DNA from 4 places in the Janthinobacterium darwini genome. Region 3 is predicted to be linked to each of the others. Evidence: predicted binding sites of a transcription regulator. Region 3 holds the regulator's gene; each other region holds the start of a gene.
The links. The regulator LexA, encoded in region 3, represses DNA repair genes until DNA is damaged. The targets are predictions, from matches to a motif close to ACTGTATNNNNATACAGT.
Positions count from the first base shown of each region.

Region 1: the regulator LexA is predicted to act here: its motif matches at 5,323-5,340, upstream of dinB (DNA polymerase IV).
Region 2: the regulator LexA is predicted to act here: its motif matches at 3,708-3,725, upstream of ACQ4WZ_RS22830 (putative DNA modification/repair radical SAM protein).
Region 4: the regulator LexA is predicted to act here: its motif matches at 4,463-4,480, upstream of ACQ4WZ_RS16440 (DNA topoisomerase IV subunit B).

Region 1 is NZ_JBNYXX010000007.1:100,622-108,545, forward strand. Features, by position in the region: gene ACQ4WZ_RS26190 (CzcE family metal-binding protein) at 1-329, opposite strand, end outside; gene ACQ4WZ_RS26195 (ATP-binding cassette domain-containing protein) at 463-1,089, opposite strand; gene ACQ4WZ_RS26200 (hypothetical protein) at 1,080-2,177, opposite strand; tRNA gene ACQ4WZ_RS26205 (tRNA-Asp) at 2,340-2,416, opposite strand; tRNA gene ACQ4WZ_RS26210 (tRNA-Val) at 2,474-2,549, opposite strand; tRNA gene ACQ4WZ_RS26215 (tRNA-Asp) at 2,767-2,843, opposite strand; tRNA gene ACQ4WZ_RS26220 (tRNA-Val) at 2,898-2,973, opposite strand; gene ACQ4WZ_RS26225 (S9 family peptidase) at 3,073-5,217, opposite strand; gene dinB (DNA polymerase IV) at 5,391-6,545, shown strand; gene ACQ4WZ_RS26235 (recombination-associated protein RdgC) at 6,664-7,560, shown strand; gene ACQ4WZ_RS26240 (TonB-dependent receptor) at 7,695-7,924, opposite strand, start outside.
Region 2 is NZ_JBNYXX010000004.1:339,214-347,137, reverse strand. Features, by position in the region: gene ACQ4WZ_RS22855 (response regulator) at 1-526, shown strand, start outside; gene ACQ4WZ_RS22850 (TOBE domain-containing protein) at 626-1,393, opposite strand; gene ACQ4WZ_RS22845 (sulfate/molybdate ABC transporter ATP-binding protein) at 1,434-2,135, opposite strand; gene modB (molybdate ABC transporter permease subunit) at 2,153-2,824, opposite strand; gene modA (molybdate ABC transporter substrate-binding protein) at 2,842-3,600, opposite strand; gene ACQ4WZ_RS22830 (putative DNA modification/repair radical SAM protein) at 3,741-4,973, shown strand; gene ACQ4WZ_RS22825 (UdgX family uracil-DNA binding protein) at 4,970-6,433, shown strand; gene ACQ4WZ_RS22820 (bile acid:sodium symporter family protein) at 6,385-7,398, opposite strand; gene ACQ4WZ_RS22815 (BON domain-containing protein) at 7,607-7,924, opposite strand, start outside.
Region 3 is NZ_JBNYXX010000001.1:573,657-581,580, forward strand. Features, by position in the region: gene purF (amidophosphoribosyltransferase) at 1-324, shown strand, start outside; gene ACQ4WZ_RS02580 (cystathionine gamma-synthase family protein) at 394-1,635, shown strand; gene lexA (transcriptional repressor LexA) at 1,725-2,372, opposite strand; gene rpsF (30S ribosomal protein S6) at 2,648-3,037, shown strand; gene priB (primosomal replication protein N) at 3,058-3,366, shown strand; gene rpsR (30S ribosomal protein S18) at 3,382-3,672, shown strand; gene rplI (50S ribosomal protein L9) at 3,700-4,155, shown strand; gene ACQ4WZ_RS02610 (replicative DNA helicase) at 4,291-5,676, shown strand; gene ACQ4WZ_RS02615 (DUF47 domain-containing protein) at 5,771-6,397, shown strand; gene ACQ4WZ_RS02620 (inorganic phosphate transporter) at 6,440-7,450, shown strand; gene ACQ4WZ_RS02625 (MBL fold metallo-hydrolase) at 7,497-7,924, opposite strand, start outside.
Region 4 is NZ_JBNYXX010000002.1:208,612-216,535, forward strand. Features, by position in the region: gene kdpC (potassium-transporting ATPase subunit KdpC) at 1-103, opposite strand, end outside; gene kdpB (potassium-transporting ATPase subunit KdpB) at 114-2,192, opposite strand; gene kdpA (potassium-transporting ATPase subunit KdpA) at 2,202-4,007, opposite strand; gene kdpF (K(+)-transporting ATPase subunit F) at 4,007-4,096, opposite strand; gene ACQ4WZ_RS16440 (DNA topoisomerase IV subunit B) at 4,560-6,557, shown strand; gene ACQ4WZ_RS16445 (molecular chaperone HscC) at 6,557-7,924, shown strand, end outside.

The sequences.
Region 1 (7,924 bases), on a different contig from region 3:
GCGTACTGCGGATTGGCTGCCACATACACGGCAATACCATCGACGGCCATGTCCTTTGGCGCGATCTCGGCCAGGGCGAAGACGGTTTTGTTGCTGAAAGTTTGCACGTGCCAGGTAAAACGCTGGCCAGCGCGCACGATGGTGACGGTTTCGCCGCGCGTGACGTTGATGTGGCGCGTATCGGCCTGCAGTTCGATGCTGCGCTGGGCGGCGCCGTGGTGGGCCGAGGTGCCATAGTCGGCGGCCGTGCCCGTGGGGCCGGCTGCAATGGCGCTGCCGGCAAGGACGGCGCACAGGATGGCCAGGGCGCTGCGGTGGGTGTTCAACATAATTTCTCCAAGAATAAGCCAGGCGCAGGGAATAAGCGCGCCGTTTTATGGAAGTGGTGGCACCGGGATCGCCGGTTTTGCACCACGGCATCGTAAGCGTTTCTTGGTCGATCTGCAAAGCTGTATTTCCTGTCTATATTTCCACTGTCGCCGCCAGCGGCACATCCGGCACCAGGTGACTGGTCAGCACGATGCACTGGCGCGCCAGGCGGGACGGTTCGGACAGGCGCGTGCGCAGATGCGCCATGGCCACCGCGTCGAGGCCATTGAACGGTTCATCGATCAGCAGCAGGCGCACGGGCAAGGCCAGCGCCAAGGCCAGTTGCAGCTTTTTGTGCTGGCCCAGCGAAAGGGCGGTGATGCTTTGCTGCAAGGTCGGCGTCATGGCAAATGCGCTCAGCTCGTCGTTCAGCAGGGACTGGTCGCTGCCCGTGTACAGGGCCAGGTGCAGGTCGAGCATTTCGTGCACCTGCAGCCAGGGCAGGGAAGGGGCGTCGCCGCCACAATAGAAGGCCTGGGCGCGGTAGGCCAGCGGCATGAAAGCACTGTCGATGTCGTCCAGGCGGATGGCGCCGCGCGCGGGCAGCAGGGCGCCACCCGCCAGTTTCAGCAAGGTCGTCTTGCCTGCCCCGTTTGCGCCGCGCAGCCAAGTGACGCCGGGGCCGAATTGCAGATTGCAGCCCTGGAAGACGCTGTGCGTGGGGAAATGAAAATCGAGGTGTTCGATGTGCAGGGTGGGAGAAGTGGCATTCAATTCCATAATTCGCTCCCAATGGCGCTCAAGGCAAGGATGGATAGCACGACGAGGACGACGCGTCCGCGCGCCGTCAGGCGGGGCAGGCCGACGATGGCCAGCAGGGCCGCGCTGGCGGTGAGGGCATACATGCTGGTGACGCGCTGCTGCAAGGCGGCGGGGTGAAGGTTGTACAGCAAGACAGCGCCTGCCAGCAGCACGGCAAACGGCGGTAGCAGGCTGGCGGCGCAGGCCAGGCGCGTCAGGGCGGTGCTGGCCAGGGGCCAGGCGTTCAGCGAGGGTTGCAGCAAGCCGATCTGCTCGCGCACGGCCTTGTCGCCGCGGTCCGTCACAATGATCAGGCTGGCGCTGGCCAGCAAACCCAACAGTGGCGCGGGCACGAGGGGCGGGCGCAGCAACCAGGCCAGCATGCTGGCGCCAGCCGTGGCCAGCAGCACGCTTTGCTGGATGCCAATTACATTGTCGTTGCGCCAGAACGGTAGCCAGAACAACTGGTGCCACAGGAACACGGTGCGCCAGCGGGGCCGGTGCGGCACATAGGCGGTCATGGTGGGTGGGCGCGCCCTTTGTGCGGGGCGTGGCGCGCGCAGGCGCTGCGCCACGATGAGCGTCGTCAGCAGCCAGGCCAGCAGCCAGGCGGCGATGGTGGCGGCAATGCCGGGCGCGACAATCGGGCGCAGCCAGGGTGGCGACTGCAGCAGCCAGATGGTGGTCGAGACGGCATAGGCGAGGCCCAGCGGCAGCATCAGCAAACCGGCCACGGCCACGTCGGCTTGCCAGCGCAAGCGCGTCGGCAAGGGCAGCTGGCGCAGCCAGGCGGCGATGGGAGCAGGCAACAGCCGTTTGCGCAGCAGCCAGGCGGGCAGGCAGGTCAGCAGGACTTGCGCGCTCACGACAGCCAGGGCGGCGGGCCAAGGCAGGCTGACGGCGAGAAAGCCAGGCAGGGCGATGACGCTGAGCAGACCCAGCAGGACAGGTCCGGCCAGGAAAAAGAAGATCTCCATGGAACTCCTCAGGCTGGCGGCAAATTGCAGCAAAGCATGATGGGCCAGGCGCAGACGCAGGGCGATATAGGCAGGAGTACTACGGGGCAAGCGCATGCGGGCGGGGGCGAAGTCAGGGTAGCGCTGATTCTAACAGCCGGGGTCAGACCCCCTGATAAGTTAGCTTTGAGGTTGACGTTGGCGGTGTTGAGATTCTGATCCCACAATGGGAAAAGCCCTTCGGTTCAGAGAACCAAAGGGCTTTTCTTTTATTGGCGGAGCGGACGGGACTCGAACCCGCGACCCCCGACGTGACAGGCCGGTATTCTAACCAACTGAACTACCACTCCAAGCTCGTATGATCTGTGTTGCTGATCCATGAAGCACTGGATAATTTTCTGTATTGGTGGTGGGTGCTGAGAGGCTCGAACTCCCGACCTACGCCTTGTAAGGGCGCCGCTCTACCAACTGAGCTAAGCACCCGCATACCCAGAAAACTATCCCGACGTTTGTCACCACGTCTGGAAGAGGCACTATTATAGGGGGTGCTTTCCCGCTTGTGCAACTATTCTTGAGGGCTAAAAGCAGTTTTTTTGCTGAAAAGTGCAAAAATATTCAAGGAAGGGAGTACTGACGTGTTTTTTGCTTCTGAAATGGGAAAAGCCCTTCGGTTCAGAGAACCAAAGGGCTTTTCTTTTATTGGCGGAGCGGACGGGACTCGAACCCGCGACCCCCGACGTGACAGGCCGGTATTCTAACCAACTGAACTACCACTCCAAGCTCGTATGATCTGTATTGCTGATCCATGAAGCACTGGACAGTTTTCTGATTTGGTGGGTGCTGAGAGGCTCGAACTCCCGACCTACGCCTTGTAAGGGCGCCGCTCTACCAACTGAGCTAAGCACCCGTTGCTTGTCTCAGAAAACCATCCTGACGTTTGTCACCACGTCTGGAAGAGGCGCTATTATAGGATGGCTAAAATCCTTCTGCAAGCGCTTTTTTCACATTATTGGGTAATACCCCACTGCGACAGCATCCACGCCATATTGAATGCACTTTCCTGGATGGCGTTGTAGCGGCCCGAAGCACCGCCATGGCCGGCGCCCATATTTGTTTTCAGCAGCAGGGGATTGCTGTCCGTCTTATACGCGCGCAGCTTGGCCACATACTTGGCCGGTTCCCAGTACATCACCTGGCTGTCATTCAGGCCCGTCGTCACCAGCATGGCTGGATAATTCTTGCGCGTAATGTTGTCGTACGGCGAGTAGCTGAGCATGTAGTCATAGGCCGCCTTCTGGTTCGGGTCGCCCCATTCCAGGTACTCCCCTGTCGTCAGAGGCAGGCTGGCGTCCATCATGGTGTTCATCACATCGACGAACGGTACGGCCGCGTGCACGGCGTGGAACAGTTCGGGACGCATGTTGACGACGGCGCCCATCAGGAGGCCGCCCGCGCTGCCGCCCTGGATGATGAGGCGGTTCGGACTCGTCCATTTTTCGCGCACCAGGTAGTCGGCGCTGTCGATGAAGTCATTGAAGGTATTTTTCTTCTTCATCAGCATGCCGTCTTCATGCCAGGCTTCGCCCATGTCGGTACCGCCGCGGATATGCGCCTGGGCATAGATGACGCCCCGGTCCAGCAGGCTGAGACGGGCGAGGCCAAAGCTGGCTTCCGTCGAGATGCCATACGAGCCATACGAGTACAGCAGCAGCGGCGCTGAACCGTCGAGCTTGACGCCTTTCTTGTAGACAATCCACAGCGGCACTTGCACGCCATCGCGCGCCGTTACCCACAGGCGCTGCGTGGTGTAGCGGCTACCGTCAAAGCCTCCGACAATTTCCTGTTGTTTCAGCACCGTGCGCTTGCCATCTTTCATGCTGACGTCAATCACCGTGGGTGGCGTGACGGGCGACTGGTAAGACATGCGAAATTGCGTGGCGTTAAATTCGGGCGTACCGGCCGCCGTGGCCAGGTAGACGGGATCGTCGAACTGCACGGTTTTCCAGTTCTTTTGCGCAAAATCATAGATGCGCGCGCGGTTCAATGCGCGGGCCTTTTCCATCACCACCAGGTAGCCCTGGAACACGTCGATGGATTGGATTACGGCGTCCTTGCTGTGCGGCACGACGGGTTTCCAGTTCTTCGGCTGCGGCGCAGACAGCGGTGCGCTGACGACGCGGAAATTCTTTGCATCCTTGTTGGTGAGAATGTATAGCTGTCCGTCGCGGTGTTCGACGCCGTAGCGGTGGCCCTTTTCACGCTTGAGCACGCTCTGGAAACTGCCTTCCGGCTTGTTGGTTGGCAACAGCAGCACTTCGCTGGTATCCGTGCTGCCCGAGGTCAGCAAAAAGTAGCGTTTGTCGTGCGTGCGGCCCACATTGATGGCGAACTGCTCCACTGGCTCGTGGTAGACCTGCTGTGGTGTGCCGCCCAGAGCCAGGCGGAACAGGCGGTCCGAGCGCTTGGTGGTGGTGTCTTCCTGGGCCAGCATCAGGGTGGCGTTATCCGCCGCCCAGGCCAGCGATGTCACGCGTGGCATGGTATCAGGCAGCAACTTGCCCGTCTTCAAATCCTTGACATGCAGCTCGTACTGGCGGAAACCAGTCGTGTCGGTGGTGTAGGCCAGCAATTGCTCATTCGGGCTGATTGAAAATGCGCGCACGGCAAAGAATTTGTGGCCTTCGGCCAATTGATTCTGGTCCAGCAGGACTTCTTCGGCCGCCTGGGCATCGTAGGCGCCATTCGCGCCGACAGGGCGGCGGCAGTGAAGCGGGTATTGCTTGCCCGCTTCCGTACGCGTGTAATAGTAAAAGTTACCCTGGCGCGCAGGCACGGACAGGTCCACTTCCTGCATGCGGCCTTTGACTTCCGCATACACTTTGTCGGCGAGCGGCTGGATCGGGGCCGTGACGGCGGCCGTGTAGGCGTTTTCCGCATTCAGGTAGTCGATGACGGCAGGATCGGTCTTCTTTTGCAGCCAGCGGTAGTCGTCCGTGACGACCGTGCCGTGGCGCGTTTCCTGCCAGGCTGTCTTGGCGGCGACAGGTGCAATGGCGGCGGCATCGGCGGCGAGCGCGGATGGCGCCAGCGTGGACAGCACGATGGATGAGCAGACGGCCAGATGGCGCAAAGCTTGATGTGCTATAGACAAGGCGACTCCTTTGAATAGTTATGTCAGGATTGTAATCTTGCCATTGAGAAAAGCAACCGCCGTGCTCATGCGTTTCAACTTGCATCCGTGGGGATTTCCAGCGATACTGTATATAATTACAGTATTCATCTGCATCCTGCCGCGAGGTGTCCTTGACCACATCTGCTCCTACCTTGCCTGAAGCCCGCCGCTGGATTGCCCACCTGGACATGGATGCCTTCTTTGCCTCCGTCGAACTGTTGAAGTATCCGGAACTGCGCGGCGAAGCCGTCGTCATCGGCGGCGGCCGGCTGCAGCAACCCGTGCTGCAGGAGGATGGCACGCGGCAGTTTGCGCGCATGCGCGACTACGTGGGGCGCGGCGTCGTCACCACCTCCACCTATGCGGCGCGCGCGTTCGGCGTGTTTTCCGCCATGGGCATCATGAAGGCCGCCAGGCTGGCGCCCGATAGTATTCTGCTGCCAGCCGATTTTGAGGCCTACCGCGAGTATTCGGCCCGCTTCAAGCAAGCCGTGGCCCATCTGTGTCCCATCATCCAGAACGTGGGCATCGATGAAATTTATATCGATCTCACCGAACATGGCGAGCAGGCGCCCGCCATGGCAGCGCGCCTGAAGACGGCCGTGTTCGAAGCGACGGGCCTGTCGTGCTCGGTCGGCCTGGCGCCCAACAAATTGCTGGCAAAAATCTGTTCCGACCTGGAAAAGCCCGACGGCCTCACCATCCTGCATCCCGAGGATGTCGAAACACGCGTATGGCCCTTGCCGGCAAAAAAGATCAACGGCATCGGCCCGAAGGCCACGGCCAAGCTGGAAGCCTTGGGAATTATTACCATCGGCGAACTGGCACGAGCCGATCTCACCATGCTGCGTACGCAATTTGGCGACCTGTACACGGGCTGGCTGCGCCAGGCGGCGCTGGGCATCGACGAGCGCCCCGTGCAGACGAGCCGGGAAACCAAGTCCGTCAGCCGCGAAACGACGTTCGAGCGCGACTTGCAAGTGGTGCGCGACCGCGCCACCCTGTCGGAAAAGCTGGAAAGCCTGTGTACGCGCGTGGCGGGCGACCTCGACAAGCAGTCGCTGGCGGGGCGCACGGTGGGCATCAAGCTGCGCTTCGAGGATTTCAGCACCGTCACGCGCGACATCACCTTGCCCAGCGCCACGGCGGACGCCGCCGCCATCCTGCGCGCCAGCCGCGATTGTTTGCGGCGCGTGCCGTTTGAAAAGAAAATCCGCCTGCTGGGCGTGCGCATCTCGACCTTGTCCGATCCGGCCGTCGTGACGCGGCAGGCGCCAGCCCAGGCGGAGCTGTTTCCCGCCCTGTAGCGGCATTCCCCATGGATTACAAGCATCGCGCCAGTCCGCGCTTTTGACGGCATTCCCGTGTCGAAAGTGTAGAATGGCGTTCCCCTGGCACTACTGAAACAAACGGAAGACAAAAACTATGTGGTTCAAGAATCTTCAGATTTACCGCCTGCCCGCACCATGGGCTTATACGCCAGAACAACTGGAAGAGGCCTTGTCCTCGAACAAATTTACGCCGGCGACCAGCATGGATCTGATGCGCCAGGGCTGGGATACGCCACGCCCGAATGGTGGTCTGGTCCATGTTGTCAACAAACAAATGTTGATCTTGCTGGGCACGGAAAAGAAACTGCTGCCAGCGACCGTCATCAACCAGGTGGCCAAGGCCCGCGCTGCCGAGATGGAAGAAGCACAAGGCTTTGCGCCTGGCAAGAAAGCCATGAAAGAATTGAAGGAACGCGTGGCCGACGAATTGCTGCCGCGCGCCTTCAGCATCCGCAGCAATGTCTGGACGTGGATCGACCCCGTCAATGGCTGGCTGGTGGTCGATGCCGCCAGCCCGGCAAAAGCCGATGAAGTCATCAAGCTGCTGCTGAAAGCCGTCGACAAACTGCCGCTGGAAAGCTTGCGCGTACAGCGCTCGCCGGTGGCGGTGATGACGGAGTGGCTGCAGGCCGACGATGCGCCTGCCGGCTTCACGGTCGACATGGATACGGAATTGCGCGCCACGGGCGAGAGCAAGGCCACCGTGCGCTACGTGCGCCACACGCTGGAAGCGGACGACGTGCGCCGCCACATCGCGGCCGGCAAGCAGTGCACGCGCCTGGCCATGACGTGGAACGACAAGATCTCGTTCGTGCTGACGGAGTCCTTGGCCATCAAGAGCGTCAAGCCGCTGGACGTGATCAAGGAAACGGAATCGAGCACGAAGAACGACGAAGAGCGTTTCGACGGCGACGTGATGCTGATGACGGGCGAGCTGAGCAAGCTGATGGCCGACGTGGTCGAAGCATTGGGCGGCGAGGCGACCGCGTAAGCGTCGTCATGCCGGTACGAAAAAGGAGCTTCGGCTCCTTTTTTTTCGCCAGCGTCCTTTGCTGACGTATAAAAAAAGCGCCTTGCACGGTGAGGTGCAAGGCGCTTTTACTAAGCCTAGTTCAAAACGTCACATTAGAACTTGTAGCTACCGGTGAAGTAGACCGAACGCATCATTGGATCGGCGTAGCGTGGATCGAAACCAACTTGGTGGCCCGACGAAGCGCGCAGCGACAGCGGCGGTTCACGGTCAAACAGGTTCTTGATACCAGCGCGCAGCGTCAACGCCGAGCTGAAGGCATAGCGGCCTTGCAGATCGACGGTGGTGTACGACGGAACTTCCAGGCGGATCGTTTCCAGTTTCT
Region 2 (7,924 bases), on a different contig from region 3:
CGCCATGACGGCCGGCGTGCTGGCGTCGGAGCGCGAGCGCTGCATGACGGCCGGCATCAGCGATTTCATCGCCAAGCCCGTGGTGGTGGAAGAGATGATGGAAGTCATCCTGCGCCACCTGCCCAAACGCCCGCAAGTGCAGACGACCGAGGCGGCCCCCGTTGCCGATGAGGAAGTGTTTTCCATGGCGCCGCTGATGCGCGTGATGGGACGCGATGCGAAAGGGCGCGGCGTGCTGCGGCGCATGGTGGAAGATGCGCTGAACAAGGGCATGACGCCCGTGCGCGACGCTGAAACAGCGTTGCAAACGGGCCGCCACAGCGACGTGGCGCGCATCTTGCACGGCGTGCGCGGTTCCGTGGGCACCCTGGGCACGAAACGCCTGATCCGCGCCGCGTTTGCCACCGAGGAAGCCATCGACGCCGGTCGACTCGACGAGGTGCCGGCGCTACTGGCGCACACGGCGCAGGAACTGGAGCAGGCGCTGGCGGCGGCGTCCGATTGGTTGTCGCGGTTGAAGGATTAAAAGAGTAGGTCGGATTAGCGCTTGCGCGTAATCCGACATGATACGCCAACAATATTGTCGGATTACGCGGCGTGCCGCCGCTAATCCGACCTACGCAATTTACGCCGGCACGCCCAGAATCACGCTGGACGCCTTGAAAATGGCCGTCACATTGCTGCCAAGCTCGATACCCAGCTCGCTGCTGCTCTGGTTCGTGATGATGGCGGCGATCGTGCCGCCGCGCGGCAAATCCAGCACCACTTCCGTGTTGACGGCGCCCGTCTGCACGCGCGTCACCAGCCCGGCCAGCTGATTGCGCGCGGAAAAGCGCGCCCCTGCGCTGTCAGTCACGAGGATGATGGACGACGCCTTGATCAGCGCGAACGCTTCCGCGCCCGGCACCAGGCCCAGGCTCTCGCTGCTGCCCTGCGTGACGATGGCGACGATGTGCTGGCCACCGGGCAATTCCAGGGTGACTTCATCGTTGACGGCGCCCTGTTTCAGTTCGGCTACCTTGCCCAGGAATTGATTGCGTGCCGTGGTTTTCATGGCCATTCTCCGTATGAGTAAAAGATCGTCGGCGATGCCTTCCGCCTGACTGCCCAGCTGACACAGGTAGCGGGCATGCTCGCGCTCGATGATGCGGAAATTGTCGACCAGTTGGCGTCCCCGCTGCGTCAGCCGCGTACCACCGCCGCCCTTGCCGCCCGTCAAGCGCTCGACCAGCGGCTCGCCGGCCAGGTTGTTCATGGCGTCGATGGCGTCCCAGGCGGCCTTGTAGCTCATCTTCACAAGCTTCGCCGCCTGCGTGATGGAGCCGCACTCGGCAATGGCGCCCAACAATTCCACGCGGCCGGCGCCGCCCAGATGCTCTCCACCCACCGTCATCCATACCGAGCCTTGCAGGCCGATTTCCGCTGTCGCTGATTTATCCAATGCGTTCACCCAAAGCCATGTGTTCTTCCCCGTTATCGATCTGTCCGTCGCGCAAGTACAGCACATGCTCGCCCAGGATGCGCGCATCTTCCGGATCGTGGGTGATCAGGATCATGGGCACGTCCAGGCGTTGCTGCCACTGGCTCAGTTCCAGACGCATTTTGACACGCAGGGCCGGATCGAGGGCGGCAAAAGGCTCGTCGAGCAGCAGCGCGGCCGGCTCGGCCACGAGCGCCCTCGCCAGCGCCACCCTTTGGCGCTGGCCACCGGACAACTCGTCGGGAAACTGGTGCGCCAGTTCCTGCAAATGAAATGCGGCTAGCCAATGCTCGACCTTGGCCAGCTTTTCGCGCGCGCGCGGGTTGAACCAGCCCCGCGCCAGGCCAAAGCCCACGTTCTGGCGCACCGTCAGGTGCGGGAACAGCGCGTAATCCTGGAACAAATACGCCACGTTGCGTTGCTGCGGCGGCAAATTGATGCCAGCGGCCGAATCGAACAGGGTGCGCCCGTTCAGGCGGATATGGCCGGCGTCAGGCGTGAAGAGTCCGGCAATGGCTTTCAGGGTCATGCTCTTGCCGGCGCCAGACGGGCCATACATGGCGATGCGCTGACACTCGGACGTGCATTTCACCTGCAAGTCGAAGCGGCGTTTGCCGGAGCGCAAGGTGGCGCGAAGGTCGAGGTCGAGTTGCATAGGCGTCGTCATTGGCGTCATTTGTGCGCGATGCGCCCGGGCGCCAGGCGGCCAGCCGACAGCAGCACCACGATACAGACAAAGGAAGTGATCAGCACCAGGGTGTTGGCCACGTCGTCCTGGCCCGCCTGCACGGCTTCATACACGGCCACCGACAGGGTTTGTGTCTTGCCGGGGATGCTGCCGGCCACCATCAGGGTGGCGCCAAACTCGCCCAGCGCGCGCACAAAGCCCAGCAGCACGCCAGCGAGGATGCCACGCCAGGCCAGCGGTAAGGTTACACGGAAAAAGATGGCGATTTCAGAAATGCCCAGCACGCGAGCCGCCTGCTCCAGCTGGCCGTCGACCGCCTCGAAGGCGGCCCGCGCCGGCTTGAAGACGAGGGGAAAAGCCACCACCGTGGAAGCGATCACGGCGCCCTGCCAGGTAAAGATCAGGTTAATGCCGAAGTTATCCTGCAGCCAGATGCCCAGGGTGCCGCGCCGGCCCAGCAGCACCAGCAGATAGTAGCCGAGCACGGTGGGCGGCATCACCATCGGCAGGGTCAACAGGGCGTCGAGCAGCTCGCGCCCGGGAAAACGCGCGCGCGCCAGCAGATAGCCCGTACCGATGCCGAGCAACAAATTGAGCGCCGTGGCCCAGGCCGCTACTTTGAGCGACAGGGCCAGCGCGGTCCAGGCGATATCCATGCGGGCGCGTGCTTAAATTATGGCTTCTTGAAACCGTACTTGGCGAGAATGGCTTGCGCCGGTGCCGTTTGCAGGTAGCTGACGAAGCGCTTCGCTTCGGCGGCATTGCTGCTGCCCTTGATGGTGGCAATCGGGTACAGCACGGGCGCCTCCAACGGCACGTCCATTACCACGTTCACTTTATCCTTCATGATGGCCGCGTCGGTGGCGTAGACAAAGCCTGCATCGACTTCGCCGCGCGCCACGTAGTCGAGCGACTGGCGCACGTTCTGCGTGCCGATGGCTTTAGTCTGCACGGCTTGCCACAGATTCGCCTTTTTCAGCGCGCCTTCCGAATAGCGGCCAACGGGCACGCTGGCCGGGTTGGCGATGGCCACGCGGGTCACGCCCTTGTGCGTCAGGTCGCTCAAGCTCTTGATGCCCAGCTTGCTGTCGTGCGGCACGATCAGCACCAGGCTGTTGCCGACGAAGTCCATGCGGTCCGCCGGCAGCACCAGGCCCTGCTTTTGCGCCGCATCCATGGTTTCCTGATCGGCCGAGGCAAATACGTCCACGGGCGCGCCCTTGACGATCTGCTGCAGCAGCACGCCCGAGGCGGCAAAGTTCAGGGACACCTTGCTGCCCGGATACTGCGCCTCATAGCCTTGCGCCGCATCCTTGAACGCATTCGTCAGGCTGGCCGCGGCCGACACCACCACTTCGCCGGCAAAAGCGGAGGTGGTGGCGGTAGCGAGAAGAGCGGTGCCAAGCAGGCGGGCGGGCGAGGTGAGACGCATGATCGTATCCTTGTAAGTGAACGGTGAACAAGGAGCGTAATATACACCGATATACAGCGTTCTGCCATGGCACAAGTCAAGCCAGCACAAAGTGCATTCCCTGATATACTGTATATAAACACAGTATATTGAGGCACCCCATGGAACTGACGGACAAGCTGGAAATCCTGGCCGACGCGGCCAAGTACGACGCGTCCTGCGCCAGCAGCGGGGCGCCCAAACGCGATTCCATCGGCAAGGACGGCTTTGGCGCCACCTCCGGCATGGGCATCTGCCACAGCTACACGCCGGACGGGCGCTGCGTTTCGCTGCTGAAAGTGCTGCTGACCAATTACTGCCTGTACGATTGCCAGTACTGCGTCAACCGCCGTAGCTCGAACGTGCCGCGCGCGCGGTTTACGGTGGCCGAGGTGGTCAAGCTGACGAGCGACTTTTACCTGCGCAACTATATCGACGGCCTGTTCCTCAGCTCCGGCATCATCCAGTCGGCCGACTACACGATGGAGCAGCTGGTGCAGGTGGCGCGCGAGTTGCGCGAGGTACACCAGTTCCGCGGCTATATCCATCTGAAAACCATCCCCGACGCCGATCCGGCCCTGATCGCGCAGGCGGGCCGCTATGCCGACCGGCTCAGCGTCAATATCGAACTGCCGACGCAAGACAGCGTGCAAAAGCTGGCGCCGGAAAAAAGCGTGCATACGATTAAACTGGCAATGGGCGCCATCCGCCGCAAGCTCGATGAGAAAGCGGAAGAACCGCGCTCGCCGCGCTTCGCGCCGGCCGGGCAAAGCACGCAAATGATCGTCGGCGCCGACGCCAGCGACGACCAGCAAATTCTCTCCACTGCCGAGACCTTGTACGGCAGCTACAAGCTCAAGCGCGTCTACTACTCGGCTTTCAGCCCGATCCCCGACAGCCCGAAAAGCGTGCCGCTCGCGCCGCCCCCGATGCTGCGCGAACACCGGCTGTATCAAGCCGATTTCCTGCTGCGCAGCTATGGTTTCCAGGCCAGCGAACTGCTGCCCGCCACGGGCGGCAATCTGGCGCTCGATATCGATCCCAAGCTGGCCTGGGCGCTGGCGCACCGCGAACATTTTCCGCTGGACTTGAACCGTGCGGCGCAGCACATGATCGCCCGCGTGCCCGGCATCGGCCTGCGCAACGCGCAGCGCATCGTCGACCTGCGCCGGCTGCGGCAAGTGCGCTACGCCGACTTGTCGCGCCTGCGCTGCAGCATGAAGAAAATCGCCCCCTTCATCATCACGGCCGACTACTTTCCCGCGCGCGATACCACCGCCTCCGAACACCTGCGCCGCGCCATGGCGGAAGCGCCGCAGCAGATGAATTTATGGCCGGAGCTGCAGGTCGCATGAGTACAGTGGTGCGGCTGGCGCAGTCGTTCGACGAGTGGCGCGCGGCCGCACGTGAACTGATCGCGCGCGGCGTGCCGCCTGCCGACGTGGCCTGGCAATCGCAACCCGGCGATGGCGACCTGTTTTCCTCCACGCCGGAGGCAACGGATAACAGCGCTCCGCTGCTGCGCCTGCCCCGTCCCCTGGTCGAATTGCTGGAAGGCGCCGCCTGTTTCAACGTGCATGACCGCTGGGCATTCTTATATCAAGTGCTCTGGCGCTGGCAGCTGGGCCAGCACGACGTGATGTCGTCTGCCGATACGGACGGCGCGCGCCTGCACGCGATGGCCAAGGCCGTGCGCCGCGAGGAGCACGACATGCATGCGTATGTACGCTTCCGCGAACGCAGCGAGGCCGAGGGCGCCCCCCGCTTCGTTGCCTGGTTCGAACCCACGCACGACGTGCTGCCGCAAGTGGCGCGCCACTTCGCGCGCCGCATGGGATCTACCAGCTGGATGATCGCCACGCCCCAAGCCAGCATGCTGTGGGATGGCGCATCCTTGCATGCGGGACCGGCGCTGCTGCGCGGCGCTGCCGATATCGACGATGCCGGTGAAGCCCTGTGGCTGACCTACTACCGCAGCATCTTCAATCCCGCGCGCGTGAATGCGGATTTGCTGCATAGCCATATCCCCTCGCGTTTCTGGAAAAATCTGCCGGAAGGCGCCATCGTGCCTGCCATGCTCAGCGGCGCCGCCAACGGCGAACGGCGCACGGGCCAGACGGCCAGCGTAGGCCAGCGCAGCGGCGCCACCATGATCCCGATTGCCGCCGGGCGCGCCCAGCCAGCGCGCGAACTGCCCACCACCTTGGACCAGTGCCGCCGCTGCGAGCTGTGGCAGCACGCCACGCAAGCCGTGCCCGGCGTCGGGCCGCTACAGGCGCGCATCATGCTCGTCGGCGAACAACCGGGCGACCAGGAAGACCTGGCGGGCTTGCCGTTCGTTGGCCCGGCTGGCGCGCTGCTGGACCAGGCGATTCACGATGCGGGCATGGCGCGCGACAGCATCTATCTGACCAACGCCGTCAAGCATTTCAAGTGGGAACCACGCGGCAAGCGCCGCTTGCACAAGACACCCGCGCAACGCGAAATCCTCGCCTGCCATGGCTGGCTGGAAGAAGAGATCGAGCGTGTCAAACCAGAGGTGATCGTGGCGCTGGGCAGCACGGCGTTAAAGTCCGTTCTGCAAGATGGCTCAGCCACCATGACGCCGCTGGTCGGCACGCCCATCGAGCACGACGGACGCTGGGTGGTGACCGTATATCACCCGTCGTATGTGCTGCGCGCGCCGGACGAGGCGACCCGGCGGCAGGCGTATGCGGTGATAGTCGACGGCTTGAACCAGGCGATGCGGCTACTACAAGGCCAGGATCACAGCGTCGACGCTGGCACTTCCTGCCCCTCGTCACGCCGCGCGTAGCGCTGCGCAATCACGGCGCAGATCATCAGCTGAATCTGGTGGAACAGCATCAGCGGCAGGATCACCATGCCCAGCGAATGGGTGGCAAACAGCACCTTGGCCATGGGTACGCCGCTGGCCAGGCTTTTCTTCGAGCCGCAGAAGACGATGGCGATCTCGTCTTCCTTGGAAAAACCGAGGCGGCGGCTGATGAACGTCATCAGGCCCAGGACCAGCGCCAGCAGCAAGATGCTGAACAGGCCCAGCGCTACCAGGGTTTCCACCGAGATCGTATGCCACAGGCCTTCGCTGACGGCTTCGCTGAAGGCCGTGTAGACCACCAGCAAGATCGAACCCTGGTCGACGAATTTCAGCATGGCCTTGTGGCGGTCGACCCAGCGGCCTATCCAGCGGCGAAGGAACTGGCCAGCCAAAAACGGCAGCAGCAGCTGCATGACGATGGAGAGCACCGCATCGACCGACGACTTGCTTTCCGCGCCCTTGGCCACCAGCAAGCCCACGAGGATGGGGGCAAGGAAGATGCCGATGAAGTTCGAGGCCGAGGCGCTGCAGATGGCGGCTGGCACATTGCCGCGCGCCATGGCCGTCAAGGCGATCGACGACTGCACAGTCGACGGCAGCGCGCACAGGAACAAAATGCCCACATATAAATCGGGCGTGAGAAACGTCAGCGCCAGCGGGCGCAGGGCCAGGCCCAGCAGTGGAAACAGGATGAAGGTGCTGGCCAGCACCAGCAAGTGCAGCCGCCAGTGCATGACGCCGGCCACCACGGCTTCGCGCGACAGCTTGGCGCCATGCAAGAAAAACAGGGCGCCGATGGCGACGGTGGTGACGTGGCCGAAGACCACGGCCGTCTGGCCCGTGCAGGGCAGGAACGTGGCCAGCGCCACGGTGACGAGCAGGGCGATGGTGAAATTATCGGGTTTCAGATTGCGCAACAGGGCAGCGGGAGAGAAGGAAGACATGCGGTAGCCTGGTAGCGGCGCAGCCTTGCAACACTGTGCCGGGGATGACAAACAGCGCCGGGAGCGGCGCCAGTGCTGGCTATTCTACCTGTATTATCGAGCTCCTTGCCTGGCGGCATGGGCATCGCTGCCCGGCAAAAACTCTGCGGGCAAAAAAAATGCCCTGTCCGCAGACAGGGCAACCCGGAGTAAAGTACAGCGCGAGGGATTAACCGGCGGCTTTGACTTTCAGCTCGTTCTTGATTTCTTTCACGCCGCTCACGGAGGCGACGATCTGCACGACCCGGTCACCCGCTTCGGCGCTCGGTACATCGCCCGACAGGACGACGACACCTTGCTGGGTTGCTACCTTGACTGGCAGGGTAGCGGCTTGTGCATCGGCGCTCAGGGCGGCCTTGGCCGAGGAAGTGATGGTTTCATCAGGGACGGCAGCGGCGGCGTTGGCGGCCACGACAGTCTTAGCAGGAGCTTGTGCTTTTGTTGCGGAGTCAGCTGCATGCGAAGCGGTGATCGAGGCGCCCGACAG
Region 3 (7,924 bases):
TACCCGAACGTGTATGGCATCGACATGCCGACGCGCGACGAGTTGATCGCCTATGGCCGCACGACGGAAGAAGTGTGCCGCGAAATCACGGCCGACTACCTGGTGTACCAGGATATCGGCGCGTTGAAGCAGGCGATTGCCGACGTCAACCCGGCACTGACGAACTTCGAGGCGTCGTGCTTCGATGGCGTGTATGTGACGGGCGACGTGTCGCAGGAATACCTGGACCGCCTGGAATATGCGCGCCACCATCCGAAGGCGGCAGCGCCGGAAGATACGCCACGTTCCCAGTTGAACCTGAACCTCGCCACCACCGAAGGGTGATGTGGAGCCCGGCTATGGCCGGGCTTTTTTTTATCTGATATTTCTCGCAGCCTTGCGCGCCACTTGATCATGAGCAACAACAAAAACTACGGCTTTACCACCACCATCCTGCATAACGACCGCCGCAAGGGTATCGAGCACGGCTCGCTGCACAAGCCTGTGCATACCTCCGTCGCGTTTGGCTATGGCGATGCACGCCAGCTGGCGTCCGTGTTCCAGGGCAAGGAGCCGGGCTTTCGCTACGGCCGCCAGGGGAACCCGACGGTGTCCGCGCTGGAAGACAAGGTCAACAAGATGGAAGATGGCGTGGCGACGCTGTGCTTCGCCACCGGCATGGGCGCCATTGGCGCCGTGGTGCAATCCTTGCTGCGCGCGGGCGACCATGTGGTGTCGTCGGCTTTTCTGTTTGGTAATACCAACAGCCTGTGGCAAACGGTGACGGGGCAGGGCATCGCCGTGTCCTTCGTCGATGCCACGGACGTGGCCAATGTGGCCGCCGCCATCACGCCGCAAACGCGGATTGTTTTCGTGGAAACCATCGCCAATCCGCGCACGCAGATCGCCGACCTGGCGAAGATCGGCGCGCTGTGCAAGGAGCGTGGCATCTTGTACATCGTCGATAATACGATGACCACGCCCTACCTGTTCCGCCCGAAAGCGGTGGGCGCGGGCCTGGTGGTCAATGCGCTGACGAAATCCATTGGCGGCCACGGCAATGCCCTGGGCGGCAGCTTGACGGACACGGGCGTATTCGACTGGACGCAGTACCCGAACATTTTCGACAATTATAAAAAGGCGGCGCCGGCGCAGTGGGGCATCGCGCAAATCCGCGCCAAGGCCTTGCGCGATTTCGGTGCCTCGCTGGGTCCGGAGGCGGCGCACCATATCGCCGTCGGCGCGGAAACCATGGCCTTGCGCATGGACCGTACCTGCTCGAACGCCCTGGCGCTGGCCACCATGTTGCAAGCGGACCCGAGAGTGGCGGCAGTGCATTACCCAGGCTTGTCCTCGCACCCGCAGCACGCGCTGGCGACGGACTTGTTCCGCAGCTATGGTTCGCTGTTCAGCTTTGAATTAAAAGATGGCATCGATTGCTTCGATTTCCTGAATCGCCTGAATCTGGCGATTCCGGCTAGCAACCTGGGTGACACGCGCACCCTGGTCATTCCCGTCGCCCACACGATCTTCTATGAGATGGGAGCCGAGCGCCGCGCCAGCATGGGCATCGCCGAATCGCTGATCCGCGTATCCGTCGGGATCGAGGATGAGGCCGATCTGCTGGAAGACTTCCGTGGTGCGCTGGAGGGCTGAGAGCGGTGTCGGTGATTAGGCCATGTGCCAGTGTTGAGGCAAACTAAAAACTGGGGTCAGACCCGGCAGGTCTGACCCCGGCACGCAACTTAATGCCAGCTGCGCATCAGACCTACGGCCAGGCCTTCCAGGGCGAACTCATCTTCCGGCGATACGGTAATCACCTTGAAATCGGGGTTTTCCGGCAGCAGTTCGATGACGGAGCCCGTTTTCTTGTAGCGCTTGACGGTGACTTCGTCGCCGATACGGGCCACGACGATCTGGCCGTTCTTGGCACTGTCGACCTTTTTGACGGCCAGTAAATCGCCATCCATGATGCCGGCGTCGCGCATGGACCAGCCGCGCACCTTCAGCAGGAAATCAGGCTTGGCCGAGAACAGGGCGGGGTCGACGTTGTAGCTCGCTTCCAGGTTTTCCTGCGCCAGGATGGGCGAACCGGCGGCTACTCGGCCGATCAGGGGCAGCGACATCAGCAGGGCTGCCGGCACTTTCGATGCCAGCGCATCGGCGGCCGCGCTCGCCGCCGCACCGATCAGGCGGATGCCGCGCGAGGTGCCGGGCGAAATCTCGATCGCGCCCTTGCGGGCCAGGGCCTGCAAATGTTCTTCGGCCGCATTGGCCGATTTGAAACCCAGTTCATTGGCGATTTCGGCACGGGTTGGGGGAAAGCCCGTGTTTTCAATCGCGTCCTTGATCAGGTTCAGGATTTGTTCTTGTCGTGCTGTCAGCTTGATCATGAGCGGTGGGTGCATACTAAAATGCTGTCTATATGAACAGTCTGTATTTTTGTACAGTATCGTCCACTATGCAAGGGGATTTCCGTCTTTTCGGCGAATTTGGCAAGAAATACTTGTCCGCAGGCGGAAAGCACGGTGGCGCACGGGCTTTTCGGGCGCTTGTGGAAGGAATGATTGAAACGTTTGCAAAAGGCGGTTATAATCTTCGGCTGACCTTCCCACACCCGTCTTGACGCCGGGGTGGGCGATTATCAATCCGACCTGAAGGAGTTTGCATGCGTCATTATGAAATAGTCTTTATCGTCCATCCGGACCAAAGCGAGCAAGTGCCCGCGATGATCGAACGCTACAAAGCCAGCGTAACCACCCGCGGCGGTTCGGTTCACCGCGTGGAAGATTGGGGCCGCCGTCAAATGGCTTACTCGATCCAAAAGCTGCCTAAAGCACACTACATCTGCCTGAACATCGAATGCGACAACGAGACCCTGGTCGAGTTGGAAACAGCATTCAAATTCAATGATGCCGTGTTGCGTCACCTGACCGTTAAAATGAAGAAAGCTGAAACAGCTCCTTCGCCGATGATGAAATCGGTACAACGCGAAGACGCGGCCAAAAGCCACCGCACCGAAGCACCAGCAGCCGCTCCAGCCGCAGCAGCAGCTTAATTCTTGACCAGGATCGTGCGCTGAACCAGCTACAAGTAACCGCCATCATTGCCGAGCGCGAAATATTGCGCTACACCCCGGCAGGGTTGCCGATTGTGAATGCAGTATTGCAGCACAGTTCGCAGCAGATGGAAGCAGGAATTGCCCGTTTGACCGAGTTTGATGTTGCCGCGCTAGCCGCTGGCGAAATATCAGGCCGGTTCAGCCAGGCAAGCTTGGGCGGGGTCTATCAGTTCACGGGTTTCCTGGCCAGGAAGAGCCGCAACAGCAAGAGTTTGGTGTTTCACATCATTGATTTTAGTGCAGTCACCCCGACTAGCGCATTTTAGATACAGGAGCCTGACATGGCATTCGGTAAAAAGTTCGACAAAAATAAGCTCAAGCTTAAAGAAAAACGCAAACAGCAAAACCCGTTGTTCAAACGCAAGAAGTTCTGCCGCTTCACCGCAGCTCACGTTGAGCAAGTCGACTACAAAGACGTCGACACGCTGAAAGACTTCGTCCAAGAAAACGGCAAGATCATGCCAGCACGCCTGACCGGTACCAAAGCGCACTACCAGCGCCAAGTTGACACCGCAATCAAGCGCGCTCGCTTCCTCGCGCTGCTGCCATACACCGATCTGCACCACGCTTAATCGGTCAGATATTCCTGGAGAAGAACTATGCAAATCATTCTGTTAGAAAAAGTTGTTAACGTCGGTAACCTCGGCGAAGTCGTCAAAGTCAAAGACGGTTACGCACGTAACTTCCTGATCCCGCAACGCCTGGCACGTCGTGCCACGGCAACCGCTGTGGCTGAATTCGAAGTCAAGCGCGCCGAACTGGAAAAAGCTGCTGCCGCCAAACTGGCCGCATCGCAAGCCCAGGGCGAAAAACTGAGCGGCCTGACCGTTCAAGTTGCTCAAAAAGCTGGTGTTGATGGCCGTCTGTTCGGTTCCGTCACCAACTTCGACATCGCTGAAGCGCTGACCAAGCAAGGTTTTGCTGTTGAAAAAGCACAAATCCGCATGCCTACCGGCCCGCTGAAGATCGTTGGCGAGCACAACGTTTCGGTTGCTCTGCACACCGACGTGGTCGTGGAAGTTGTTATCGCTGTCGTTCCAGACGCGAACGCGTAATCGTCTGCGGGCCTGGCCCGCAAGCGTTGCCGCACGATGAAAAGCCGGGTTCGCCCGGCTTTTTTGTGGCCTTTTTTTCGCTCAATTTCAGCCCTTTATTTTTGCCAGCACGCCGAAGCGGGTATAATTCGCGCCATGAACGCCCCCTCTGATCCGCAACTGGATTCCCTCCGTATTCCGCCGCATTCGATCGAAGCAGAACAATCCGTTATCGGTGGTCTGCTGCGCGACAATGCAGCATATGACCGCATCGCCGACTTCATGCATGCGGAGGATTTCTATCGCTATGACCATCGCATCATCTTCGAGCAAATCGTCAAGATGGTTAACGCTTCCAAGCCAGCCGATGTCATTACTGTTTTTGAAACCCTGACCCAGCTCGGCAAGGCCGATGACGTGGGCGGACTTGCTTACCTGAACGCCATGGCGCAAAACACGCCATCGGCCGCGAACATCCGGCGCTATGCCGAGATCGTGCGCGACCGCGGCGTGCTGCGCAAACTCATCACCGTCGCCGACGATATCTCCGGCACGGCCTTCAGCCCGCAAGGCAAGGAAGTCAAGCAGATGCTTGACGAGGCCGAGTCGAAGATTTTCGCCATCGCCGAAGAAGGCGCGCGCGGCGCCCAGGGCTGGACCGCGATCCAGCCCCTGCTGACGCAAGTAGTCGAGCGCATCGACGAACTGTACAGCCGCGACAACCAGAGTGAAATCACGGGCGTGCCCACTGGTTTCATCGACCTCGACCGCATGACCTCCGGTCTGCAGCCGGGCGACCTGGTGATCGTGGCGGGTCGTCCTTCGATGGGCAAGACGGCGTTTTCCGTCAACATCGGCGAAAATGTGGCCATCGACAGCGGCTTGCCCGTGGCCGTGTTCTCGATGGAGATGGGCGGCGCCCAGCTGGCCATGCGTATGCTCGGCTCCGTCGGGCAGCTCGACCAGCACCGTCTGCGCACGGGCCGCTTGAACGACGAAGACTGGCCGCGCCTGACGAATGCGATTCAAAAGATGAACGACGCGCAGTTGTACATCGATGAAACGCCGGCCTTGAATTCCATCGAATTGCGCGCCCGCTCGCGCCGTTTGTCGCGTCAATGCGGCAAGCTGGGCCTGATCATCGTCGATTACTTGCAGCTGATGTCGGCCAATACGCCGGGCGACAACCGCGCCACGGAGATTTCCGAGATTTCACGGGGCTTGAAAGGCCTGGCGAAAGAACTCGGTTGCCCCGTGATCGCGCTGTCCCAGCTGAACCGCTCGCTGGAACAACGCCCGAACAAGCGTCCCGTCATGTCGGACTTGCGCGAATCGGGCGCTATTGAGCAGGATGCCGACGTGATCCTGTTCATTTATCGTGACGAAGTGTATAACCCCGACTCGCCAGACAAGGGAACGGCCGAAATCATCATCGGTAAACAACGTAACGGTCCAATCGGCAGCATCCGCCTCACCTTCATGGGGCAGTACACCAAATTTGGCAATTACAGTGGTGGCCTGGCGCTTTACCAAGGCGACTAAGACTCAGCAGCACTGGCAATTCCATTGGCCGCCCCCGACAACGGGGCGGCTTTCTGTAGTAAATAACACGACTCAATGCTTAACGGAGAATGACATGTTTGGACGCTTGATGCCCACTGAGGGCAAGTTTTTTGAATTGTTTAACCAGCACGCGGAACTGTGCGTCAAGGGCGCCAAAGAAATGCTCGGCCTGATGACCAATTTCGATGACCTGGAAAACCGCGTGCATGCGATCGAAAGCATCGAGAAACAGGCGGACAAAGTCACTTACGCCACCGTCGAAATGCTGCACAAGACCTTCATCACGCCGATCGACCGTGACGACATCCATCAGCTGATCACGCGCCAGGACGACATCCTCGACCTGCTGGAAGACGCGGCGCAGACCGTCTCGCTGTACGACCTGAAAGCCGTCACACCGGAAGCCAAGCGCCTGGCCGAACTGGTGCTGGCCTGTACCGAGAAGGTGCGCGACGCCGTCGCCATGCTGCATAACATGGACAACTCGCGCAAGATCGTCGCCATCTGCGAAGAGATCGACCGCCTGGAATCGGATGCCGATCACGTGATGCGCGCCGCCATGTCCAAGCTGTTCCGCGATGAACCGGACGTGCGCAACCTGATCAAGCTGAAAGCGATCTACGAAATTCTGGAAACCGTGACCGACCGTTGCGAAGATGTGTCCAATATTATCGAAGGCATCATCGTCGAAAACGCGTAAGCGTTGGGCATGTCCTGAACCAGAATCAGAAAAGAAACTACAATGACCATACAAATCAGCATCTACGTGCTAGGCCTGTTGATCGTCCTCGCGCTGCTGTTTGACTTCATGAACGGCTTCCACGATGCCGCCAACGCGATCGCCACGGTGGTCTCGACGGGCGTGTTGAAGCCGCAGACCGCGGTTGCCATGGCCGCCACGTTCAACTTCGTCGCCATTTTCGTGTTCCACCAGCTGACCGTGGCTGCCACGGTGGGCAAGGGCACGATTGACCCGTCAGTGATCGACCAGTACGTGATCTTCGGCGCGCTGATGGGCGCCATCTTCTGGAATTTGTTTACCTGGTATTACGGCATTCCATCGTCGTCTTCGCACGCGCTGATCGGCGGCCTGGTAGGCGCCGCCGTCGCCAAGTCGGGCACGGGCGCGCTGGTCGCGGCCGGCCTGTGGAAAACGGTGGCCTTCATCGTGATCGCACCCGTGCTGGGCTTTGTGTTCGGCTCCATCATGATGCTGCTCGTGTCCTGGATTTTCGTGCGTTCCACGCCGCGCAAGGTCGACAAGTGGTTCCGCCGTCTGCAACTGGCATCGGCGGCAGCCTACAGCCTGGGCCATGGCGGCAATGATGCACAAAAGACCATCGGTATCATCTGGATGCTGTTGATCGCCGCCGGCTACTCGAATGCGGCCGACGCCATGCCGCCGCTGTGGGTCATCATCTCGTGCTACACGGCCATCAGCTTCGGCACGCTGTTCGGCGGCTGGCGTATCGTCAAGACCATGGGCCAGAAGATCACCAAGCTCAAACCCGTAGGCGGCTTCTGCGCCGAAACGGGTGGTGCGATCACGCTGTTCGTCTCGACGGCGCTGGGCATTCCCGTGTCGACCACGCACACCATTACGGGCGCCATCGTCGGCGTCGGCTCGGCGCAGAAGATGTCGGCCGTGCGCTGGGGTGTCGCAGGCAACATCGTCTGGGCATGGATCTTCACGATTCCTGCCTCCGCTTTCGTGGCGGCGGTTGCATGGTGGATTGGCCACCATATTATGTAATGGATAGCCAACGCCAGTAAAAAGGGAGCCTTGCGGCTCCCTTTTTTTATGCGCCGGCCAGTTCCACCGTCAGCCCCTCGTAGGCGAGGAACACCTGCAGGCCGTTGAGGCGGCTCGCATAACGGCCCATCACGTCGGCAAAGACGGCTTCCAGCTGCTCGTCGCTGCGGGTCGGTTCGTGGTGGGTGCAGTACAGGCGCCGCACGCCGCAGCGCAGGGCCAGGTCGAGGGCGGCGTCGAAGGTGCCATGGCCCCAGCCCTGCTTGCCCGGATACTCCTCGCGCGTGTAGGAGCAATCCATGATCAGCGCGTCAACGCCGGCGACCACGGCGTCGATGCCGGCCTGGCGCTGCGCATTGCGTGCCGCGCAGGGCGCATGCTCGGCATGGCCGGGCGGATGCAGGTTGTAGAACGGTTCATGGTCGCCGCTGAAAAACAGCGCGGCGCCGCCGCAGTCGATACGGTAGCCGAGGT
Region 4 (7,924 bases), on a different contig from region 3:
AGGCCAGCTGCCCGATGCCGGCCGTGGCAAACGGATAGACGACACCGCAAATCACGGTCAGTGCGGCAAACAGGACCAGGGCGGGACGTACGATAGTGCTCATGATGGTTCCTTTAGACTAAATTGAGTGCGGACAGCAGCATGTCGATCAACTTGATCCCGATGAAGGGCAGGATGATGCCGCCCAGGCCGTAGATCAGCAGATTGCGACGCAACAGGCTGGCCGCGCCGATGGCCCGGTATTGCACGCCCTTCAGGGCCAGCGGGATCAGCACGACGATGATCAGTGCATTGAAGATCACAGCCGACATGATGGCCGAGGCGGGGCTGGCCAGGTGCATGATGTCGAGCGCCTTCAACTGCGGATAGGTGCCTACGAAGGCGGCCGGGATGATGGCGAAGTACTTGGCGATGTCGTTCGAAATCGAGAACGTCGTCAGCGAACCGCGCGTCATCAGCATCTGCTTGCCGATTTCAACGATTTCCAGCAGCTTGGTCGGGTTCGAATCCAGGTCGACCATATTGCCAGCCTCTTTTGCCGCCTGCGTGCCCGAGTTCATGGCTACGGCCACGTCGGCCTGGGCCAGCGCCGGGGCATCATTGGTGCCGTCGCCCGTCATGGCCACCAGGCGGCCTTCGGACTGGTAGCTGCGAATCAGCTTGAGCTTGTCTTCCGGTGTCGCTTCGGCGAGAAAATCGTCCACGCCAGCCTCGGCTGCGATGGCCGCAGCCGTCAGCTTGTTGTCGCCCGTGATCATGACGGTCTTGATGCCCATGCGGCGCAGTTCCGCAAAACGCTCCTTGATGCCACCCTTGACGATGTCCTTCAGTTCCACGACGCCCATGACGCGGCCATCGTCGACCACGACCAGCGGCGTGCTGCCGCGGCGCGCGATATCGTCGACGGCGCGCGCCACCTCGGCCGGATACGGCTCGCCCAGCGCTTCCACATACTTTTTCATGGAATCGGCCGCACCCTTGCGCAGCTGGCGCACCTGCTGTTCGCCAGGGATATCCACACCGCTCATGCGCGTTTGCGCCGTGAAGGGCACGAAGGTGGCGTGCAGGCTGGCCATCTCGCGTTCGCGGATGTTGAACTTCTGCTTGGCCAGCACGACGATGCTGCGCCCTTCCGGCGTTTCATCGGCCAGCGATGCCAATTGCGCCGCGTCGGCCAGCTGCTGCTCCGTCACGCCGGGAGCAGGCACAAAGCTTGACGCCTGGCGGTTGCCCAGGGTGATGGTGCCCGTTTTATCGAGCAGCAGCACGTCCACGTCGCCCGCCGCTTCCACTGCGCGGCCCGAGGTGGCAATCACATTGGCTTGCATCATGCGGCTCATGCCAGCCACGCCGATGGCCGACAGCAGGCCGCCGATGGTGGTCGGAATCAGGCACACCAGCAGCGCGATCAGCACGGTGATGGTAACGGGCGTGCCACTGCCGGCTGCCGCCACGGAAAACAGCGAATACGGCAGCAAGGTCACAGTGACGATCAGGAAGACGATCGACAGAGCCACAAGCAGGATCGTCAGGGCGATTTCATTCGGCGTCTTCTGGCGCTTGGCGCCTTCGACCATGGCGATCATGCGGTCGATGAAAGCTTCGCCCGGGTTGACGGAAACGCGCACCAGCAGCCAGTCCGACAGCACGCGGGTGCCGCCCGTGACGGCGGAGAAATCGCCGCCCGATTCGCGGATCACAGGTGCCGATTCGCCCGTGATGGCGCTCTCGTCGACGGAGGCCACGCCGGCCGTCACTTCGCCGTCGGCGGGAATGACGTCACCCGCCTCGACCAGCACCGTCATGCCCTTGCGCAGGTCGGTTGCCGGCGTGGGCAGCCAGGAGGTGCCGTACTTCGGCGTTTGCATTTTCTTTGCCATCACCGTTTGCTTCAGGGCGCGCAACGAGGCCGCCTGGGCCTTGCTGCGGCCTTCGGCGAGCGCTTCGGCGAAGTTCGCGAACAGCACGGTAAACCACAGCCACACGGCGACGGCGACAATGAAGCCGAACGGCGCTTCACCCTGGCCGTTCAGGGCCTGGATGGCCAGCAGGGTCGTGATGATGCTGCCCACGTAGACGACGAACATCACGGGGCTGCGCCACTGCGTGCGGGGGTCAAGTTTTTTGAACGCATCGACGATGGCAGGGCCAATCAATGCGGAATCGAACAAGGTCAGGCTTGTGCGTGACATGGTAGCCTCTTATTTTGTAAAAAGTTGCAGGTGTTCGACGATCGGGCCCAGGGCCAGCGCGGGAACGTAATTGAGCACGCCGACCAGCACCACCACGCCGATCAGCAGGCCGATGAACATGGGGCCGTGCGTAGGCATGGTGCCGGCATTGGCCGACAGGCGCTGCTTGGCCGCCAGCGAACCGGCCACTGCCAGCACAGGTACGATCACGCCGAAACGGCCGAACCACATGGCGATCGCCAGCATCACGTTGTAGAACGGCGTGTTGGCGGACAGCCCGGCAAACGCGCTGCCGTTATTGTTTGCCGCCGACGTGAAGGCGTACAGAATCTCCGAGAAGCCGTGCGCGCCGGGATTGGCCACGCCGATCTTGCCCGGTTCGACCATCACGGCGATCGCCGTGCCCGTCAACACCAGGGCTGGCGTGACCAGGATGGCCAGCGACACCATCTTCATTTCATAGGCCTGGATTTTCTTGCCCAGGTATTCAGGCGTGCGGCCTATCATCAGACCGGCGATGAAGACGGCCAGGATGGCAAACATCAGCATGCCGTACAGGCCCGTGCCCACGCCGCCGAAAATCACTTCGCCGAATTGCATCAGCAGCAGCGGCACCATGCCGCCCAGGGGCATGTAGGAGTCGTGCATGGAATTGACTGCGCCGCACGATGCCGCCGTCGTCACCGCCGCGAACAGAGTCGAGGAGCTGATGCCGAAGCGCGTTTCCTTGCCTTCCATATTGCCGCCCGATTGCAGGCTGCTGGCCTGCTGGTCCACGCCCAAGACCTGCAAAGCGGGATTGGCTTGCTGCTCGGCGCTCATCACGCCGGCTGTCATGACGACAAAGATCAGGGTCATGGCGGCCAGCACGGCCCAGCCCTGGCGCAGGTCGCCCACCATGCTGCCGAACGTGAAGCACAGGCCGGCGGGAATGATGAAGATGGCCAGCATCTGCAGGAAGTTCGACAGCACGGTCGGATTTTCATACGGATGCGAGGAATTGGCATTGAAGAAGCCGCCGCCATTCGTGCCCAGCAGCTTGATCGATTCCTGCGACGCGACGGGGCCCATGGCGATCGTCTGCGTGGTCGCCACTTGTGCTTCCATTACGGGCTTACCGGCGGCATCCACCACGGGCTGACCATCGGCCGTCATTTTCGGCGTTTCATACGCCACCTGGTCGAGCAGCGTCACTTCCTTGTAGGCGGAAAAGTTCTGGATCATGCCTTCGCCCATGAAGACGACGGACAAGGCCAGCGACAGCGGCAGCAGGATGTACAGGGTGGAGCGCACCAGGTCGACCCAGAAGTTGCCGATCGATTTACCCGAGCGCGAGGCGAAACCGCGCACCAGCGCGAAGATCACGGCGATACCGGTGGCCGCCGAAAAGAAGTTCTGGCATGCCATGCCCAGCATCTGGGTCAGGTAGCTCATGGTCTGTTCGCCGCCGTAGCCCTGCCAGTTGGTATTGGCGACGAAGCTGACGGTGGTATTGAACGAGGAGTCGGGGCTGACGGCACCCAGGCCCTGTGGATTAAGTGGCAAGAAGCCCTGCAGGCGCTGCAGGCCGTAGACGAAGACGGCGCCCACGGTATTGAAGACGATCAGGGCGATGGCATAGCTTTTCCAGCCCATGGCCTTATCGGCAGGCAGGCCGGACCAGCGGTACAGCAGGTTTTCCAGCTTTTGCAGCCAGCCCAGGCCACGCACGGGGCCATCGCCGGCCACCTTGGCCATGTAGAGGCCCAGCGGATAGCCGGCGGCCAGCAGTACAACCAGGAAGGCCACCAATAACAGTATCGATTGCGTCGTCATCACAGTTCCTCCGCCTTCAACAGTGCCACCAGCAGGTACACGAGCAGGCCAGCCGACACGACGGCGCCCAGCACATAAAACGCGTTCATTTGACGCTCCCTAATTTGTCGCAGGCGACGGCAAAGCCGACCACCACGACGAAAAAAACGGCAATCAAGCCGAGATACACGATATCCATTCCCACCCTCATTCAGGTTTGTTTTGATAGTGAGCAGATTAGCCAAAAGGGTCTAAAAAATTCGTAAAGACTGGAGAGTCAGCTGTAAACAAGATGTAAAAACGGGGGCTTTAGGGCATAAAATCGTCCACAATGGGCGCAAAACCGCGCGCGCAGCGCACTGTTGTTGCCCTGGAGTAGCGCTATTGCTCGCTGGACAAGATAGAATGCGCGAGCGTCCGCACAAGGACGCCATGCCTGCCGCACTGCCCTCTCCCAGTGACGCTGGACGGGATATACTGTATATTCATACAGTTATCGCCGCCGTTGTCACTGCGCCCTGCAGTGCCCTGGCCTGGCGTTCCAACCACTGTCTTTACTTAGCTTGAACACGTATGGCCACTAAAAAACCAGCATCCGACTACAGCGAATCATCCATCCGTGTCCTGAAGGGACTGGAACCCGTCAAGCAGCGCCCGGGGATGTACACCCGCACTGAAAATCCGCTGCACATCATTCAGGAAGTGATCGACAATGCCTCCGACGAGGCGCTGGGCGGTCACTGCACGCATATCGCCGTCACGCAAAACACGGATGGCAGCATCACCGTAGAAGACAATGGCCGCGGTATTCCCGTCGGACTGCACCCGGAAGAAGGCGTGCCGACGGTGGAAATCGTGTTTACAAGGCTGCACGCGGGCGGCAAGTTCGACAAGGGTTCGGGCGGCGCCTACGCGTTTTCGGGCGGCTTGCACGGCGTTGGCGTGTCCGTCACCAATGCGCTGTCGACGCGCCTGGAAATCACCGTCTGGCGCAAGGAAAGCGACGGCAACGGCTTGCACCACATGGTGTTCGCAAATGGCGACGTGATCGAACCCTTGAGTTCCCGCCCCGCTCCGCGTGACGGCAAGAAGTCGGGCACGCGCGTGACGGCCTGGCCCGATGCGAAGTATTTTGATTCGCCCAACATCTCGCAAACCGAGCTGCAGCGCTTGCTGCGCTCGAAAGCCGTGCTGCTGCCGGGCGTGACCGTCACCCTGACCAACGCGAAAACCGGCGACACGCAGACCTGGCTGTACGCGGAAGGCTTGCGCGGCTACCTGACCGAATCGCTGGCGCAGGTGTCGAATGGCGAAACCCTGATTCCCCTGTTCGAAGGCGCGCAGTACGCGGGCCCGGACTCGGAAGGCTTTGCCGAAGGCGAAGGCGCGGCCTGGGTGGTGGCGTGGACGGAAGAAGGCGCCATCGTGCGCGAATCGTATGTCAACCTGATTCCCACCTCGAATGGCGGCACGCACGAATCGGGCTTGCGCGACGGCCTGTTCGGCGCCGTGAAAAATTTCGTCGAGATGCACTCGCTGCTGCCGAAAGGCGTGAAACTGCTGCCGGAAGACGTGTTTGCGCGCGCTTCCTTCGTGCTGTCGGCGAAAGTGCTGGACCCGCAATTTCAGGGCCAGATCAAGGAACGCCTGAATTCGCGCGACGCCGTGCGCCTGGTCTCGACCTTCACCAAACCACCACTGGAACTGTGGCTGAACCAGCACGTCGACTACGGCAAGAAGCTGGCCGATCTCGTGATCAAGCAGGCGCAGTCGCGCCAGCGTTCACTGCAAAAAGTAGAAAAGAAAAAATCCTCGGGCGTCGCCGTCCTGCCGGGCAAGCTGACGGACTGCGAATCGTCGGACATCACGCGCAATGAACTGTTCCTCGTCGAGGGTGACTCGGCGGGCGGTTCGGCCAAGATGGGCCGCGACAAGGAATTCCAGGCGATTTTGCCCCTGCGCGGCAAGGTCCTGAACTCGTGGGAGACGGACCGCGACCGCCTGTTTGCCAATAACGAAATCCACGACATTGCGGTGGCCATCGGCGTCGATCCGCACAGCGTGGGCGACACGCCCGATCTGTCCGGCCTGCGCTATGGCAAGATCTGCATCCTGTCGGATGCGGACGTGGACGGCTCGCACATCCAGGTACTGCTGCTGACCCTGTTCTTCAAGCACTTCCCGGCCCTGATCAACAAGGGCCATATTTGCATCGCCCGCCCGCCCCTGTACCGGGTCGATGCGCCAGCGCGCGGCAAGAAGCCGATGCAGAAAATCTATGCGCTCGATGACGGCGAACTGGTCGCCATCGAGGACAAGCTGCGCAAGGAGGGCGTGAAACAGGGCGCCTGGTCGATCTCGCGCTTCAAGGGCCTGGGCGAGATGAACGCCGAGCAACTGTGGGAAACGACGATGAACCCGGACACGCGCCGCCTGCTCCCCGTGACTCTGGGCGAAATCGACCACATGACTTCCGCCGCGCGCTTCAACATGTTGATGGGCAAAGGCGAAGCGGCAGGACGGCGCGCCTGGATCGAGGAACACGGCAATGAGGCGGAGGCCGATATCTGATGATCATCGGCATCGACCTGGGCACCACCAACAGCCTGGTCGCCATCTGGCGCGACGGCAAGGCTTCCATCATCCCGAATGCGCTGGGTGAACACCTGACGCCGTCGTGCGTGAGCATCGATGACGACGGCACCGTGCTGGTTGGCCGCGCCGCGCGCGAGCGCCTGCAGACGCACCCGCAGCTGACGGCCGCCGTCTTCAAGCGCTACATGGGCAGTGAAAAGAAGATCACCCTCGGCACGCAGCAATTCCGTCCGGAAGAGCTGTCGTCGATGGTGCTGCGCGCGCTGAAGGAAGATGCCGAAGCCTTCCTGGGCCACAAGGTCGAGGAAGCCATCATCACCGTGCCCGCGTACTTCAGCGATGCGCAGCGCAAGGCCACGCGCATCGCCGGCCAGCTGGCGGGCTTGCGCGTGGAGCGTCTGCTGAACGAGCCGACAGCCGCCGCGCTGGCCTACGGCATCCGCGACAAGGAACAGGAAAGCAAATTCCTCGTCTTCGACCTGGGCGGCGGCACGTTTGACGTGTCGATCCTGGAGCTGTTCGAAGGCGTGATGGAAGTACGCGCCTCTGCCGGCGACAATTTTCTGGGCGGCGAAGACTTCGTCACGGTGCTGGTCGACGCCTTTTTGGACGGCAGCGGCTTGCGCGACGCGGCCGGCAGCCGCCTGTTCGACCCGCGCCAGCAGCAGTTGCTGCGCGATGAAGCCGAGCGCGTCAAGCGCCTGTTGTCGGAGCAGCCATCCGTGCGCATGGCCACGCGCTACGAGGACAAGGAATACAGCTGGGAAATCAGCGAAGACAGGCTGGCGCAGTTGTGCGAACCGCTGCTGGCGCGTTTGCGCCTGCCCGTGGAACGGGCGCTGCGCGACGCCACCATCCGCGCTGCGGAATTGAATGAAGTGGTGCTGGCCGGCGGCGCCACGCGCATGCCGCTGGTGCGCAAGCTCGTATCACGCATGTTCGGGCGCTTTCCCGCCATCCACCTGGACCCGGACGAAGCCGTGGCACTGGGTGCCGCCGTGCAGGCTGGCCTCAAGATGCGCGATGCGGCCCTGGACGAAGTGGTCATGACGGATGTGGCACCGTATTCGCTGGGCATTTCGATTTCGCGCCAGGTCGGCGCAAACCAGTATGAAGGCGGGCATTACCTGCCCATCATCGAGCGCAACTCCGTGGTGCCCGTCTCGCGCACGGAAAACATCACCACCATCTACGACAATCAGAAGGAAATCAACGTGGCGATCTTCCAGGGCGAGTCGCGCCTGGTGGCTGACAACGTCTTTCTCGGCAAGATCAGCTTCCCGATACCCGCAAAAAAGGCGGGCGAGATCGGCATCGACGTGCGCTTCACCTACGACGTCAGC